Regions from separate parts of the Ruegeria sp. CL3 genome, predicted to be linked through region 2. Evidence: riboswitches for the same ligand, from Rfam matches in the RefSeq annotation. Region 2 holds a riboswitch; each other region holds the start of a gene.
What was found. A riboswitch is a leader RNA that binds a small molecule or an ion and turns the genes downstream of it on or off. The one in region 2 is predicted to bind cobalamin.

Region 1 (4,015 bases), on a different contig from region 2:
GAAAGCCTCGCGCGCGTTCGATCAGGACCGCGACGGCTTCGTGATCTCGGGTGGCGGCGGCATTGTCGTGCTTGAGGATCTGGACCATGCGCTGGCGCGCGGAGCCAAGATCTACGCCGAGGTGACCGGCTATGCCGCAACCTCGGACGGTCATGATATGGTGGCCCCGTCCGGTGAAGGCGGTGAGCGCGCGATGCGTCTGGCTCTGTCGACTCTGCCCGAAGGCCGCAAAGTTGGTTACATCAACGCGCACGGCACCTCGACCCCGGTCGGAGATGTGGGCGAAGTTGAAGCCGTGCGTCGCATCTTCGGCGAAGGCAACGTGCCGCCCATCTCATCCACCAAGTCGATGACCGGGCACGCACAAGGCGCGGCCGGCGCGCTTGAGGCGATATTCTGCCTGCTCATGCTGGACAATGATTTCATAACACCGTCGATCAATGTCGACACACTAGCCGAAGGCATCCAGCCCGGTGAAATTGCAACTCAAGTGGTTGAAAATGCAGGTTTGGATTCGGTCATGACCAACAGCTTCGGCTTTGGCGGCACGAACGGATCCATGATCCTGTCAAAGTATAACGGGTGAACGAGATGTCGGATGTTCTAAAAGGGAAACGCGGCCTGATCATGGGTGTCGCCAATGACCGGTCGATTGCCTGGGGTATCTCGAAGGCTATGCACGAAGCGGGGGCTGAACTGGCCTTCACCTATCAGGGCGATGCGTTCGGAAAGCGTCTGCAGCCATTGGCAGAAAGCCTTGGCAGCGATTTCATGGTGGATGCAGATGTCACCGATGACGCCTCGCTGGACCGCGCTTTTGGCGAGTTGGGCGAACGCTGGCCCACCATCGACTTTGTCGTCCACGCAATCGCCTATTCGGACAAGAACGAGCTGACAGGCCGGTTTCTGAACACAACAAGGGCCAATTTCAAGCACTCGATGGATGTGTCAGCCTACTCGTTCATCGAGGTCGCCCGCCGCGCCTATCCGCTGATGAAGGACAATGGTGGCTCACTGCTGACGCTGACCTACCAGGGCTCGAATCGTGTGGTTCCGAACTACAACGTCATGGGCGTTGCCAAGGCCGCGCTGGAATCGGCGACCCGCTATCTGGCCAACGACCTCGGCCCCGAGGGCATCCGCGTGAACGCAATCTCGCCCGGTCCGATGAAAACCCTGGCCGGGGCTGCAATTGGCGGAGCGCGCAAGACCTACAAGTTCTGCGACCAAAATGCGCCGATGCGCTCGAACGCTACGCTGGAGGCCGTTGGCGGCACAGCGGTTTACCTGACCTCGGACGCGGGGGCCTGCACCTCGGGTGAGATCATCCGGGTGGATGGCGGTTTCCACGTGCTTGGAATGCCACAGCCGGATTTCATGTGACCATATCTTTCCCTGACGCCGCCAAGATTTGACCATCTTTCGGCGTCAGGGATATGGGCATGAGCAAAACCGACCAGATTCTTGCCAGCAATGCGCGTGGCACCCAGACAAAACGGAAGACGGGGTTCCTAAGCCCCCGCGCCCGTGTTCTGCTTTTGACGCTGACCACATTGCTGGTGTTGTTCGTATTCTTCACGCAACCGCAGGTCCGCGCAGCGCTTGACGGGCTTTGGGGCTAAAACCCCAAGCTTTTAGTTCACCGAGACAACCTCGATATCGAAAATCAAATCCTGCCCGGCCAGCGGGTGATTGGCGTCCAGCGTCACCGTGGCCTCGTTCGCCTCGACAACCGTTACCGGCAGCGCCTGACCGTCCGGGGTCTGCATCTGCAGCTGGGTTCCCGGCTCTAGTGGGATGTCATCCGGAATACCCTCACGCGGGATATCCTGCCGCATCGCCGGGTTGATCGGGCCATAGGCGTCGACACAGGCAATCTCGACCCGCTTCTTGTCGCCGACAGCCAATCCTGGCATCGCGCTATCGAGACCCGGGATAATCTGGCCCGAACCGACAACGAACTCCAACGGATCGCGCCCGTCCGAGCTGTCAAAGACGGTCTCGTCCAGCAGCGTGCCGGTATAGTGGATGCGAACGGTGTCGCCTTGTTTGATCTCGGACATTGGGCCTCCGGGGCTTGTGGGGAATTGGGCGCCGAACACAAGCGCGCTACGCCGGAGTCTGACGCGGCGCAGGATGCATGCATCTGATTCTGATGTCCAGATTGCGGTGCAGGCATGCGCACCCTCTTGTCGTCGCTTACACGCGCGCCTTCAATACCAAGCGGGCAGAACAGGAACATCCGATCCTATCGACAAGATGTTATCGCTACAGTCTTAAATAGAGATTGACCGGTGATGGGAATCTCTGCCATCAGCGTCCTCATGTCCGGTTCCGGGTTCGCCCGGAGAAAAGGGAATGCGGTGCGGGGAATTCAAATCCACCCAATGCCGCAACTGCCCCCGCAACTGTAGGCGGAGAGCAGGGCTGACACGCCACTGGGTTCCACCCGGGAAGGCCAGCCCCATGCTTTGACCCGCAAGTCAGGAGACCTGCCGGACATGCACCCTCGGAAGGGGTGTGTCACCGATGCCGGGGTGTGCATTGGGCCGATACCCTCATTTTGGGTACGTGGTCCCGATCTCCCCGATGTCAAAAAAGAAAGCGTGCCGGGGTTGGCACGAAGGACGAAGGAAAGACCTTGTGAAGAAACTATTTTGCACGGCTGCGGCTGCGCTGGCGATTCCAGCGATGGCGCACGCACATTTTCTGCTGGAATACACCACCGACACGCTGATCGAGGCGCCGGGCGACGTGCCGGTCAAGCTGATCTTCTGGCACCCGTTTGAAAACGGCCATGTCATGGATCTGGAAAAGCCGCAGGAATTCTACGTGATCCACAATGGCGAAAAGACCGACCTGCTGGACACGCTGGAGCCCATCCGGTTTTCGAGCCCCGAAAACGAAGGCGCGGCCTTACAGGGATCTGTTCCGGTCAAGCGTTCGGGCGACTACGTGATGGTCACGGTGCCTCAGCCCTATTACGAAGAGGCCGAGGATATCTATATCCAACAGATCACGAAGGCGTTCCTGAACCGCAACGAACTGCCGACCGACTGGATGAACCCCGCGGGTCTGGCGACCGAGATCGTGCCTCTGAACAAGCCCTACAACATCATCGCAGGCTCGACCTTCACCGGTCAGGTTCTGGCAAATGGCGAACCGGTTGCCGGCGCTGAGATCGAGATCGAATACATGGCCGCCAAGCCCAGCTTTGACAGCCAAGCCTCGTCCGAGCCTACCGTTTCGCCGATGCCGGGTGGTGCTGTTGTCGCAATTTCTGACGCCAATGGCTATTTTTCCTTCGGTGTGCCGAAAGCTGGTTACTGGGGCTTTGCCGCCCTCGGTGCTGGTCCTGAAACCGAACATGAAGGCAAAGAGCTGAGCCAGGACGCGGTGATTTGGATCCGCGCCTGGGACATGGAGTAACCCCCGATGCACATCGTCGACGGAGCCCTGTCCAACCCGGTCGTCATCGGCGGAGCCGTTGCCGCCGCTGGTGGGGTCGCAATGGGCCTCAGGTCGCTGGATCTGGACCGCATCCCCACAGCAGGGGTGCTGGCGGCCAGTTTCTTCGTGGCCTCGCTGATCCATGTTCCGATCGGGCCGTCGTCGGTGCATCTGATCCTCAACGGTCTAGCCGGGCTTCTGCTCGGCTGGGCTGCCTTCCCGGCCTTGTTTGTGGGCCTGCTCCTTCAAGCCGTTTTCTTCGGCTTCGGCGGGCTGACGGTGCTGGGGATCAACGCGCTTAACATCGCTTTTCCGGCCGTTCTGGCGGGGCTGCTGTTCCGGCCTCTGATTGGGCGTGGTTCACCTGTTCATGGCGCGATCTGGGGCGGCATAGGCGGCGCCTTTGCCATTGCGGCCACGACCGTCATGGTGGGCATCTCACTGGCCCTGTCCGGGGACGAATTCCTCCCCGCCGCCAGGCTGGTCTTCTTTGCCCATATCCCCGTGATGATCATCGAGGCCGTCCTGACAGGTTTCGCCGTCCTGCTGGCGCGAAAGGTCAAAC
Region 2 (4,015 bases):
ACCGAACGGACAACGTATTCGAAGACCCGATCCCACGCTTTGCAACAATCGAAGAAGATGCAGCGCCGGATTTCCTGTTGGTTGCCGACTACTGACTTCATTGAGAATTTCGCGCTTGTACTTCCCGACTGTTTTTGTCAGTTAACAGCTGACCCAGTCAGATTTCGTTGGAATCATCGCCCGGTCCCATTTTTTGCGACCGAAAGATAACCTGACATGCGAAAATCCCTCGCAGATCTGTTGGCCATGGACGCCGTTGCCAGCCGCCATGGCTGCGCATTGAAACCAAAACTGAGGCAGGCGATCGAGGCTGATCTCAGCTTTTCCGTCCGCGCTGCATCACCGTTTCCTGAAACGCCGGTTGACCCAAACACCCTTCCGCAAAACGTCCACCCTTTGGTCGCACAAGCCCCCAAACCCAATAGGGAACGCGCATGAAACCCTCAGCATTTGACCACACATTGCCCCGCGTCGAATTTGACGGTTTCGAACGCGGTTTGCTGCCTGTCATGCGGCACTTCATCCTAAGCTTAACACAGCCGGAAACGCAGGCGTGGCAACATGCCTTCAAGGTCGCAACCGAACGCTGGGGGCGCGATCAGGGGCTGGTTCTGGCACATCTGGTCTTCAAAGTCGTCAAGGCCACGCTACACACCCGCCCTTTGGGTCTGGCCTTCAACGACCCGCTTTGTGTTGAAACACGGCACGAGCTAAAATGTGACGAAGGCGCCCTGCTGCGGATGCTGCACCACATGCGCCGCGACGAAACTCCGGCAGCGCGCGATGCCTTGAACGAATTGACCGGAGGCTACCCGGACACCCATCTGATACAGGCCGGTTTGACCCTGGCCAGCCAGTTCCCGACCGATGGTGTCGGACCGATCCGACCCGCCCGCAGGCCGACCCTGCGCGTGGTCCCATAGCGCGATTCCGGCGCTTGACAATAGGAGCTTGAGCAGACTAGCTGCTCTGGATGGTTCCCGACGGCCTGTGTCTGAGGGATGAAAATGGGAATACGGTGCGGCCCAAGGGCCAATGCCGTGACTGCCCCCGCAACTGTAAGCGGAGAGCGACGCCACAGAACCACTGGCCCTCAAGGTCGGGAAGGTTGGCCAAGCAACGACCCGCAAGTCAGGAGACCTGCCATCACAGATTAACCAGCCCGGGGCGGGGTGTCCCGGAAGGAGGCTCGATGGCACATCTGCGTGCTGATGCAACTCATGGCTTTTGCCTTCAATCGGCTTTTGTTCAAGTCGGCGATGCGTGCCATGGCTGATCATTTCGTCCTGATATGCGGCACCTGCAATGGGCCGATACCCGCGCGTGAGGCAAAAGAAGCGCTGGACGGCCAGCTGCCCGTGGGGTTCTCGACACGTCTGATCAACTGTATGGCCGGGTGCGACCGCCCGATGACGGTCGGGTTACAGGCCAAGGGCAAGGCGCAATACCTGTTCGGCGACATTCAATCCCCTGCCGATCTGAGCGCTTTGGCCGAGTTCGCCCATCAGTTCCGGGCTAGCGAGGATGGTTGGACCAGCGCCTCGACCCGTCCTTTGGCGCTCTACACCAAAACCCTGTCGCGCATGCCTTGCCTGCCACCGGAGGACACGGCATGAGCTTTCTGGTCGCTGAAAATCTGGAATACTACGCCCTGAACGGCGATGTTCTGCTGCGCGACACCTCGTTCACGCTTGAGGAAGGCGCGATATTGGCCGTTGCCGGCCCGAACGGGGCGGGCAAAACGACGCTGCTTAACCTCTTGTGTGGTGTCGCAAAATTGGCGCTAGGCGATGTGCGTATTCAGGGTCAAAGCCTGCGGAAACTGTCGTCGCTGGAGCGGGCCCGACGGATTGCCGTTGTCGGCCAGCAGGAAATACCCGACGGGCGGCTGCAACTGCGCGATTATGTGGCCCTTGGGCAAATCCCGATCAGGGCCGACAAATCCGCCGAAGCTCTTAAAACGGACCTGCAGCGCGTATTAGACACCACCGAACTGTCCCATCTGGCTGGCAAACAGATGGCAAAGCTGTCCGGCGGAGAGCGCCAGCGCGCTCATATCGCGCGGGCGTTGGCGCAGAACCCCTCGCTGCTGTTTCTGGATGAGCCGACCAACCATCTGGACCCGGATGCCAAGGGGCACATGCTGTCTCTGGTCGCCGAATTGGGCGTGACGGTTGTGATGATCGTCCACGATCTGGTCATGATCCCCGAATTCGCCAGCCACGTCGCCCTGATGAAGAACGCGCAACTGACGGCTTTCGGCCCGGTCGCCGAGGTTCTGACCCCAGACCGCGTGCGCGAGACTTTTGGTGTTGACTATTTGTGTTTCCAGCATGAAGGACGCGTGATCCCCGCGCTGGACATCCGAAAACGAAAGCTTTCATCTTAACAGGAGAGATTGATGAAACTGAAACTCTTGTCCGCTGCGGTCCTCAGCGCACTGGCGGGCGGCGCTGCTGCGCAAGAGATCACCGTCGACAATTGCGGTGAACCTCTGGTGTTCGATAGCAAGCCCGAGCGGATCGTGGTTCATGACATGAACATGACCGACATGGCCTTTGCACTGGGTCTTCAAGACAGCATCGTTGGCCTGACCGGGATCACCGGCTGGTACAAGACCAGCCCCGATTTCGACGCGCAGCGCGGTGACATCCCCGAACTCGCTCCGAAATACCCGACGGTCGAAAACCTCGTCGCGGTCGAACCCGACATGTTCTTCGCCGGTTGGTATTACGGCATGAAACCCGGCGGAGACGTTACCCCTGACACGCTGGAGCCCTTTGGCATCAAGACCATGGTGCTGACCGAAAGCTGCATTCACCTGAACAAAGACCGTCCCGAAGCCAGCATGGACCTGCTGTTTGACGACGTTCTGCGTCTGGGCACGGTCATGCATGTCGAGGACAAGGCGAACGCGCTGGTCTCGGGCTGGAAAGACCAACTGGCCGCGATCGAAGCCAAAACCGCCGATCTGGAAAAACCCCGCGTCTTCCTGCTGGACGGCCCGGCCGATGCGCCCTTTACCGCAGGCAAATATGCCATTCCCGACGCGATGATCGCAGCGGCTGGCGGCGTCAACGTCACCCATGACATGGACACTAGCTGGGGCCGCACCTCGTGGGAGGCTGTCGCCGCCTCGAACCCCGAATTCCTTGTTCTGCTGGACTACCAAACGGGCAATGGCGCGGCAGATACGTTTAAGTTCCTGCAGGAACATCCGGTGATGTCGCAGACCGATGCAGTCAAGAACGAGCGCTGGATCGGCCTGCGCTACGAAGAGCTGACACCGGGACCGGCAAACATCGAAGCGATCCAGAAGATGGCAACGGCGATGCACCGGGGTAACAGCTGAGATGACGAAGACGGGCCAGGCGGTCCTGCTGGGGGCGGTCATTCTGACCGCCCTTTTGCTGCTGTCGACGATCTATGGCACCACCCCGATCCCCTTGGCCGAGGTTTTCACCGCGATTGGGCTGGGGACTGGCGTGACTGAGGGCGACATGTCCCCTCTGCACCGGATCGTCTTTGACCTGCGCCTGCCCCGCGCGTTGTTTGCGGCGGTGATTGGAGCCGGGCTTGGTGTTGTCGGCGTCGTTTTGCAAACGACAACGCGCAATGACCTAGCGGACCCGTTTCTCTTTGGCCTTTCGTCCGGGGCCGCTGCGGGGGCCGTTCTCGTCATCACTGTAACAGGCGATGTTCTGGGCATCTGGACCCTGCCGCTGGCGGCGTTTTGCGGGGGCCTGATCGCCTCCGGCATTGTTCTGGCCCTGGTTCAAAGCCTGCGCACCAGTGCGCCGGAGAAACTGATTTTGGCAGGCCTGGCTGTGTCTTTCCTGTTTTCGGCCATCACCAACTATCTGATTTTCGCGGGCGACAGCCGCGCCGCGCATTCCGTCATTTTCTGGATGCTAGGCGGCCTTGGTCTGGCACGGTGGGAGACCTTCCCCCTCGTTGTACTGGGACTGGCCTTGATCCTGGGCTATTCCCTCTATCGCAGCCGCTGGCTCGACGC
Region 3 (4,015 bases), on a different contig from region 2:
TTTCAGGCGGATCAACTGAACAAGCGATTGCAGCGCGGGGTCGGGTGGACACCCACGAATATCCAGATCAACTGCTTTGACGGAATTGCCGAAAGCCCGTTTGGCGCGCTGGGCGATCTTCTTCTGATCCCAGACGCCACGGCCGAGGCAAAGGTCGAGTTCGGCGAAGACTCCGGCCTGCACTTTCTTATGGGCGACATCGTCACGCTGGACGGAGACCCGTGGGACTTCTGCACGCGCAGTCTCTTTAGGGCGGCGCTGGAACGGCTGCACAAGGTCTCAGGAGCAAATTTGCTGGCCGCGTTCGAGCATGAATTCCAGTTGAAAGACCCGCCAAGCCAGGCCAACGAAGCCTATGGCCATCGGGGTTTTGGCCTGCAACGTGATCTGTGCGAGACCTTGATCAACGCGATTTCTCAGGTCGGTCTGAAGCCGGATTCGATCATGAAGGAATATGGGCCAAACCAATATGAGGTCGTCATCGGTCCTGAGCTGGGTGTTCGCGCGGCGGACGCGGCCATCATGGTACGCGAACTGACCTATGCGACCGCACAGGCCTATGGCGAACGGGCCACCTATACCCCTATTCGCGATGTCGCGAGCGTTGGGAATGGGGTCCACATCCATATGAGCTTTGTGGATGATCAGGGCGCGCCGCTGACCTACGCCGAAGACGGCCCCTGCGGCATGTCGGATCTGACGAGTGCCTTTGCCGCCGGAGTTCTGAAATATCTGGATGCGATCCTGGCTCTGACAGCGCCTTCGGTGATCTCGTATGAACGCCTGACACCGCATCGTTGGTCTGCTGCTTTCAACAATCTGGGTTTCCGCGATCGCGAGGCTTCCTTGCGGATTTGTCCTGTAACTGCAAAAGACCCCGCCTCGATCGCGGGGCAGTTCAACATCGAATACCGTGCGGCGGATGCTGCAGCTTCGCCTCATCTGGCACTTGCGGCGGTTGTCATGGCTGGGACACAAGGGATCGAAGATGGGCTACCCGCGCCCATTCCAACCGAGGAAGATCTTTCGCTGTTGGACGTCGAAGAACTGAACCAAAGGGGGCTGGTGCGCTTGCCTCAGACTTTGGAAGATGCGCTCGACCGGTTCGTTTCCAACCCGGTTGTGACCGGCTGGTTCCCCGAAGGCTTCGCCGAGCTATACCAAGCCCACAAACAATCCGAGATCGCGACAACCGCACATCTGGACACAGACGCACGCTGCCGATTGTACGAAGAAACATATTGACCTGAGCGGCTGGTCTTGCGGAAGCTCGTCGAATGCAACCTCTGGAGCGTCGGTCGGGCAATCTCGCGCAGTATGACGCGGCGCAGGCTGTTTAGCTCAGGATAGGGATGGATCATGAACCGTTCAGAAACCGATGCCATCTTGAATGTGCATAGGCTGGCTTTTGGCGAAGCAGAAGGTGAAGAAATCGCTCAACTCGCCGAAGATCTCCTTGAGCATCCGGAAACGATTTCAATCAGCGTAAGGCGTGAGGGGCAGATCGCGGGCAATGTCATGTTCACCCCGTTTGTCTTCCAGGATCACCCGGACGTTAAATGCTATCTTCTGGCGCCCTGCGGTGTCTCGCCCGAGCATCAAGGCCTAGGTGTTGGCAGAGAGATGATGGAGACCAGCATCAACCACTTGAGGTCCATTGGAACAGACGCTGTCTTCGTGTTGGGCGTGCCGACATTCTATCCCTTATTCGGGTTTGTGCCGACCGACAAAGAGACGCCATATCCTGACCTTCTGACGATCCCCGAGGCATGGATGGTGTTTGAGCTCACTGCAAGATTGGTTGAAAAGCTGGGGGGCAAGACACGTTCGATTGCGCCCTTCATGCATGCGCATTTGTGGGACACATCGCAACACGGGTAAATTTTGTTTTTATCCTTGCCTCAAAATACAGCCCTGTTTCAGGCCTCCATTTTTGCTGGCCATGTCTGTTTTGTTTCTGGAAATGTCGCAAGGCTTTCAGCCACGAATCCATCCCCGAGTAGGTTGCGCATGTGAGGTGCTGCTGTTTGATTCTCAGGCGGCAGAGAATTGGGAAGCCGGTGCAATTCCGGCGCTGCCCCCGCAACGGTAAGGAAGGTCAGGTTCGACAGGTGACCACTGGGACGAGGATCCCGGGAAGGTGTCGAAACCGGGCGCAAGCCCCTTTCAAGTCCGGAAACCAGCCTTGCATATATGTCAAACCGCGGGTGGCGGTGGGGGCACGAGTTTCGGACGTGATCCTCGCACGGCTCCGGCCTGGCCTCTTATGTCATCTGCCCAAGCTAAGCCGCGGGGCGCGGCAGGAGAGCCAGAAGTGAGCAACGTTCAAAGCCTGTTGGCGCGTCGAAACCCGGCCTATGCCCTTGAGCAGGCGTTCTACACCGATCCAGATGTCTTTCAGGCCGATCTTGAGGCCATCCATTACCGCGACTGGCTATTTGCCATTCCGGCATGTGAACTGGTGAAAACAGGCGACTATGTGACCTACACTGTGGGCGCATACCGCGTGATCATCGTGCGCGGCGCGGACAACCAGATCCGGGCCTTCCACAATACCTGCCGCCATCGCGGGTCAATCATCTGCAAAGCGGCCAAGGGGAACTCGCCCAAACTGGTCTGCCCCTATCACCAGTGGACCTATGAGCTTGACGGCTCATTGCTGTGGGCGCGTGATATGGGGCCTGATTTCGACCCCAATCAACACGGGCTGAAAACCGTTCACTGCCGTGAACTGGCCGGGCTGATCTATATCTGTCTTGCGGACGAAGCGCCCGATTTCGACACTTTCGCCAATAGAACACGGCCCTATCTGGAGCCGCATGATCTAAGCAACGCCAAGGTCGCCTTTGAAAGCACAATCATCGAAAAGGGTAACTGGAAGCTGGTTTGGGAAAACAACCGCGAGTGCTATCACTGCGGTGGCAATCACCCTTCGCTGTGCCGGACCTTCCCTGATGATCCCTCAGTAACCGGTATCGAAGGGGGTGAAACCCCGGCCTTCATGCAAACTCACTTCGACCGTTGCGAGGCTGCGGGAATGCCGTCGCAGTTCTATCTGCATGATGACGGGCAATACCGACTGGCGCGGATGCCGCTGAAGGAAGGGGCGGAAAGCTATACTCTGGACGGCAAATCTGCGGCGCGCCGCTTTCTGGGCCGCGCGCCCTTTGCCGATGCTGGGACGTTGCTGAAATTCCACTATCCCAGCACATGGAACCACTTCCTGGCCGATCACTCGATTGTCTTCCGAGTCACTCCGGTCAGCCCGACCGAAACCGAAGTCACCACGAAATGGCTGGTCAACAAAGATGCGGTCGAAGGGGTCGACTATGACGTCAAGCGCCTGACCGAGGTCTGGATGGCCACCAATGATGAAGATCGCCGCGTGGTGGAAGACAACCAAATGGGCATCAACAGCCCTGCCTATGTGCCGGGACCGTATTCGGGGGTCCAGGAATCCGGTGTTCTGCAATTCACCGATTGGTATTGCAGCACTCTGGCGCGTCACCTTGCACCTGACACGATGGCGGCGGAGTGACGGAGATGAAAGATCTGAACGCTGTTGCCTCGGTCTGGCAGGATGACGAGACGCTGGAATGCGTCTCGGTCGTGCCCGAGACGCCAAACACCGCCAGCTTTACGTTCCGCGCCCCTTCCGGAGCCTTGTTTGCCTACCATCCAGGTCAGTTCCTAACGCTCGAGATTCCGGCGCCGGGGCAGCCGGGAGGCGTTGTGCATCGGACCTATACGATATCGTCATCCCCATCGCGTCCACGGTCCATCACGATTACGGCCAAGGCGCAACCGGACAGCATCGGCACTCGCTGGATGCTGAACAATCTGCAGCCAGGTATGCGGATGCGGGCGATTGGCCCGGCGGGCCTGTTCACCAATGCTGAAAGCGCCGCCGCCAAGTATCTGTTCATCTCGGCGGGTTCGGGTATCACGCCTATGATGTCGATGACGACCTGCATGTGGGACGAAGGCCGCGATTTGGATGTCGTCTTCATCAACT
Region 4 (4,015 bases), on a different contig from region 2:
GCGGGCGCGCCTTTGGCGCTGGTCATCGCGCCGACGCGCGAATTGGCGATGCAGGTCAAACGCGAACTGGCATGGCTCTATGCGGATGCAGGGGCATTCATCGCGTCCTGTGTCGGCGGAATGGATATGCGAGACGAGCGGCGAGCGTTAGCGCGCGGCGCGCATATCGTGGTCGCAACGCCGGGCCGTCTGCGCGACCATGTCATGCGCGAGACAATTGACCTGACCGCTGTGCGCGCCGTGGTTCTGGATGAAGCCGACGAAATGCTCGATCTGGGCTTCCGCGAAGATCTTGAGTTCATTCTGGAACAGACCCCGTCCGAGCGTCAGACTCTGCTGTTTTCCGCCACGGTTCCCCGCGCCATCGCCTCCCTCGCCGCCCGCTACCAGCGCGATGCCGAGCGCGTCAGCACCGTCAGCGAGCGCACGCAACATGCCGATATCGAGTACCGCGCGATGAATGTGGCCCCGCGCGATGGTGAGAACGCAATCATCAACGTGCTGCGCTTTTACGAGGCCCCCAACGCCATCATCTTCTGCAACACCCGCGCCATGGTCAGCCGCCTGACGGCGCGGCTGTCGAATCGTGGATTCTCGGTCGTAGCCCTGTCCGGAGAGCTGACGCAAAGCGAACGTTCGAACGCGCTGCAAGCCATGCGCGACGGACGCGCTCGCGTTTGTGTTGCGACCGATGTGGCCGCACGCGGCATCGACCTGCCGAACCTTGATCTGGTGATCCACGCGGAACTGCCGAACAGCCATGAAACGCTGCTGCACCGCTCGGGCCGAACCGGACGCGCCGGGCGCAAAGGCGTCAGCGCGCTGATCGTGCCGCCCGCATCGTTCAAAAAGGCGCAACGCCTGTTGAAATTCGCCAAGCTGACTGCCGATTGGGGGTCTGCGCCCTCAGCCGATGAGGTTCAGGCGCAGGACATGCAGCGGATGTTCAGCTCGGATGATTGGACCGTGGATGTGACCGAGGGCGAAAGTGCTCTGATTGATGATCTGGTCTCGCGCTTTTCACCGCAGCAACTGGCGGCGGCCTATCTGCGTCAATACGGGCGCAAACACTCCGCCCCGGAGGAGCTAAGCGACACGCCGGATGCAGCACCAAAGCCGAACGTCCCCTTTGGCCCAAGCGTGTGGTTTTCGCTGTCGGAGGGGCACAACGAAAACGCCTCGCCGCGCTATCTGCTGCCCATGTTGTGCAAGGCGGGCAAGATCACCAAAGACGATATCGGCGCGATCCGCATTGCCGACACCGAAAGCTATATCGAGATTCGCGAAAGCAGTGTCGAAGGTTTCCTGAAGGCCATCGGCCCCGAGATGACCGTCGAAGGCACCAAGACCCTCGTGCAACTAGACGCGCCGCCCGCCTTTTCCGGTGGTGGCCGCAAAGGTCTCAAGCGCGACTTCAAGGGCAAGAAGCGCCCCGAACGTGCTGAACGTCCGGCCCGCGCGGCTGAGCCCCAGCCCGCAAAACCGCGCCGGAAATCGGCCGAGAAACCCAAACCCGAAACGCGGCCCAAACGGGATGAGGCCCCCTCGGGCGATCAGCACAAGAAGCCCGCGCGCCGTCCGAAAGGCCCGCCTCCGCCCAAAGGCAAGCCAAGCAGCAAGAAAAACCGCGCACGTGCGGCTGCGATGAAGGGTGGCAACGCAGTGCCCAAGCGGAAAAAGTAAACCGCCTTAGCGCCCGCGGCAGGTTGTGCAAGCGAAGAAATTTTTGTTCTTCGCTACACCATATATTGACAACACGCCACCACCAACCCCAATATGGTGTTGCTTCGGTTCTTTCGATTCCTGTTGAAAGCTAAGAGGGAAACCGGTGAAAAACCGGCGCTGCCCCCGCAACTGTAAGCGGATAGTTCGGCTGAATACGCCACTGAAAGCGAGCTTTTGGGAAGGCCAGTCCGAACATCAATCCGCGAGCCAGGAGACCTGCCGTAAGCAAAGAAAGAAAACCGCGAACGGAGGGTTCGGGGGCGTGTTCAGGGTTCATTTTGCCCGCAGCGTCCTCGGCATTCATTAAAAGGACAGAGGACGACATGAGCATTACCGTATATTCCAAACCCGCATGCGTACAATGCACCGCCACCACCCGCGCGCTGGATGCAAAAGGCATCACCTATGACGTCATCGATCTGACCCAGGACGACAGCGCCATGACCCATGTGACCGAGCTGGGCTATCGTCAGGCCCCTGTCGTTGTGGCAGGCAGTGATCACTGGTCGGGTTTCCGCCCGGACATGATCGCCCAACTGGCCTGACCCATGACCACGCCGATCCCGGCGCTGGTCTATTTCTCATCGAAATCCGGAAACACCCACCGCTTTGTCTCGCGGCTGGGCCTCACCTCTTTCCGCATTCCGAATGGAATGGACCCGCTGCCTGACCCCGGACACTCCTACGTGCTGATCAGCCCCACCTATGCCGATGGCGAAGGGCGCGGGGCGGTTCCGAAACAGGTGATCCGGTTTCTGAACGACCCGGACAGACGCGCCGGGATCGTTGGAGTGATCGGCACAGGAAACCGCAATTTCGGTGCGACCTACGCTTTGGCCGGTCGCATCATCGCCCAGAAATGCAACGTACCGCTGCTCTATACGTTTGAGCTGGCCGGAACAGAGACCGACATCGCCCGCGTCCGCGCCGGGCTGGAAAAACTAGGGAGAAACCTATGCTCGACAGCAGCGTAAACGAGCAGGACTACCACGCGTTGAACGCGATGCTGAACCTCTACGATGGTGAGGGGAAGATCCGGTTCGATGCCGATCGTATGGCCGCGCGGCAGTATTTCCTGCAGCACGTGAACCAGAACACCGTGTTCTTCCACTCGCTGGACGAAAAGCTCGGGTATCTGGTTTCCGAGGGCTACTACGAAGAGGCCGTTCTGGACCAGTATTCCAAGAACTTCATGCGGAAGATCTGGGATGCGGCCTATGCCAAGAAGTTCCGGTTCCCGACCTTTCTGGGCGCGTTCAAATATTACACCTCTTATACGCTGAAAACCCGTGACGGGCAGCGGTTCCTGGAACGTTATGAGGACCGCGTCGTCATGACCGCACTGGCGCTGGCACGCGGTGATGAGGCGCTGGCCCTGTCTTTCATGGAGGAAATCCTCGACGGTCGCTTCCAGCCCGCCACGCCCACCTTCCTGAACGCCGGGAAAGCCTCACGCGGGGAGTTGATCTCGTGCTTCCTGCTTCGGCTTGAGGACAATATGGAGAGCATCGGGCGCGGCATCAACTCGGCCCTGCAACTGTCCAAGCGCGGTGGTGGTGTGGCGCTGCTGCTGACCAATATCCGCGAGCACGGCGCACCGATCAAAGGGATCGAGAACCAGTCCTCGGGCGTGATCCCGGTGATGAAACTGCTAGAGGACAGCTTCTCTTACGCCAACCAGCTGGGTGCGCGGCAAGGCGCAGGTGCGGTGTATCTGAACGCACACCACCCGGACATCATGCGCTTTCTCGACACCAAGCGCGAAAACGCGGATGAGAAAATCCGTATCAAAACGCTGAGCCTTGGCGTGGTGATCCCTGACATCACTTTCGAGCTGGCGAAGAAAAACGCGGATATGTACCTGTTCTCGCCTCATGACGTAGAAAAGGTCTATGGCGTGCCGTTCTCGGAAATCTCGGTGACGGAGAAGTATCACGAGATGGTCGATGACAAGCGAATCCGCAAATCCAAGGTCAATGCGCGTGAGTTCTTCCAGACCGTTGCAGAGATTCAGTTCGAATCCGGTTACCCCTACGTGATGTTCGAAGACACGGTGAACCGGATGAACCCCATTGCGGGCCGGATCAACATGTCGAACCTGTGTTCCGAGATTTTGCAGGTCAATGAAGCGTCTGAGTTCAACGATGACCTCAGCTATTCCCATCTGGGCACGGATATCTCCTGCAACCTCGGCTCGCTGAACATTGCCAAGACGATGGATAGCAGCGATCTGGGTCGTACTGTCGGCGCTGCGATCCGCGCGCTGACGGCGGTGTCCGAGATGTCGGCA

Region 1: linked by a shared signal. The riboswitch ahead of ACR0NO_RS07725 (DUF4198 domain-containing protein) and the one ahead of ACR0NO_RS16150 (DUF1636 family protein) in region 2 are both predicted to bind cobalamin.
Region 3: linked by a shared signal. The riboswitch ahead of ACR0NO_RS04110 (aromatic ring-hydroxylating oxygenase subunit alpha) and the one ahead of ACR0NO_RS16150 (DUF1636 family protein) in region 2 are both predicted to bind cobalamin.
Region 4: linked by a shared signal. The riboswitch ahead of nrdH (glutaredoxin-like protein NrdH) and the one ahead of ACR0NO_RS16150 (DUF1636 family protein) in region 2 are both predicted to bind cobalamin.

Annotation. Positions count from the first base shown of each region.
Region 1 covers NZ_JBQFPT010000004.1:255,080-259,094, forward strand. The annotation lists gene fabB (beta-ketoacyl-ACP synthase I) at 1-586, shown strand, start outside; gene ACR0NO_RS07710 (enoyl-ACP reductase FabI) at 592-1,383, shown strand; gene ACR0NO_RS07715 (hypothetical protein) at 1,443-1,622, shown strand; gene ACR0NO_RS07720 (FKBP-type peptidyl-prolyl cis-trans isomerase) at 1,635-2,063, opposite strand; cobalamin riboswitch at 2,313-2,514, shown strand; gene ACR0NO_RS07725 (DUF4198 domain-containing protein) at 2,644-3,429, shown strand; gene cbiM (cobalt transporter CbiM) at 3,436-4,015, shown strand, end outside.
Region 2 covers NZ_JBQFPT010000010.1:179,097-183,111, reverse strand. The annotation lists gene ACR0NO_RS16165 (D-lyxose/D-mannose family sugar isomerase) at 1-95, shown strand, start outside; gene ACR0NO_RS16160 (hypothetical protein) at 217-438, shown strand; gene ACR0NO_RS16155 (hypothetical protein) at 435-923, shown strand; cobalamin riboswitch at 959-1,162, shown strand; gene ACR0NO_RS16150 (DUF1636 family protein) at 1,269-1,616, shown strand; gene ACR0NO_RS16145 (ABC transporter ATP-binding protein) at 1,613-2,389, shown strand; gene ACR0NO_RS16140 (ABC transporter substrate-binding protein) at 2,402-3,352, shown strand; gene ACR0NO_RS16135 (iron ABC transporter permease) at 3,354-4,015, shown strand, end outside.
Region 3 covers NZ_JBQFPT010000002.1:358,186-362,200, reverse strand. The annotation lists gene ACR0NO_RS04120 (type I glutamate--ammonia ligase) at 1-1,245, shown strand, start outside; gene ACR0NO_RS04115 (GNAT family N-acetyltransferase) at 1,360-1,881, shown strand; cobalamin riboswitch at 1,999-2,202, shown strand; gene ACR0NO_RS04110 (aromatic ring-hydroxylating oxygenase subunit alpha) at 2,267-3,538, shown strand; gene ACR0NO_RS04105 (FAD-binding oxidoreductase) at 3,544-4,015, shown strand, end outside.
Region 4 covers NZ_JBQFPT010000002.1:189,493-193,507, forward strand. The annotation lists gene ACR0NO_RS03255 (DEAD/DEAH box helicase) at 1-1,683, shown strand, start outside; cobalamin riboswitch at 1,772-1,963, shown strand; gene nrdH (glutaredoxin-like protein NrdH) at 2,049-2,270, shown strand; gene nrdI (class Ib ribonucleoside-diphosphate reductase assembly flavoprotein NrdI) at 2,286-2,699, shown strand; gene nrdE (class 1b ribonucleoside-diphosphate reductase subunit alpha) at 2,681-4,015, shown strand, end outside.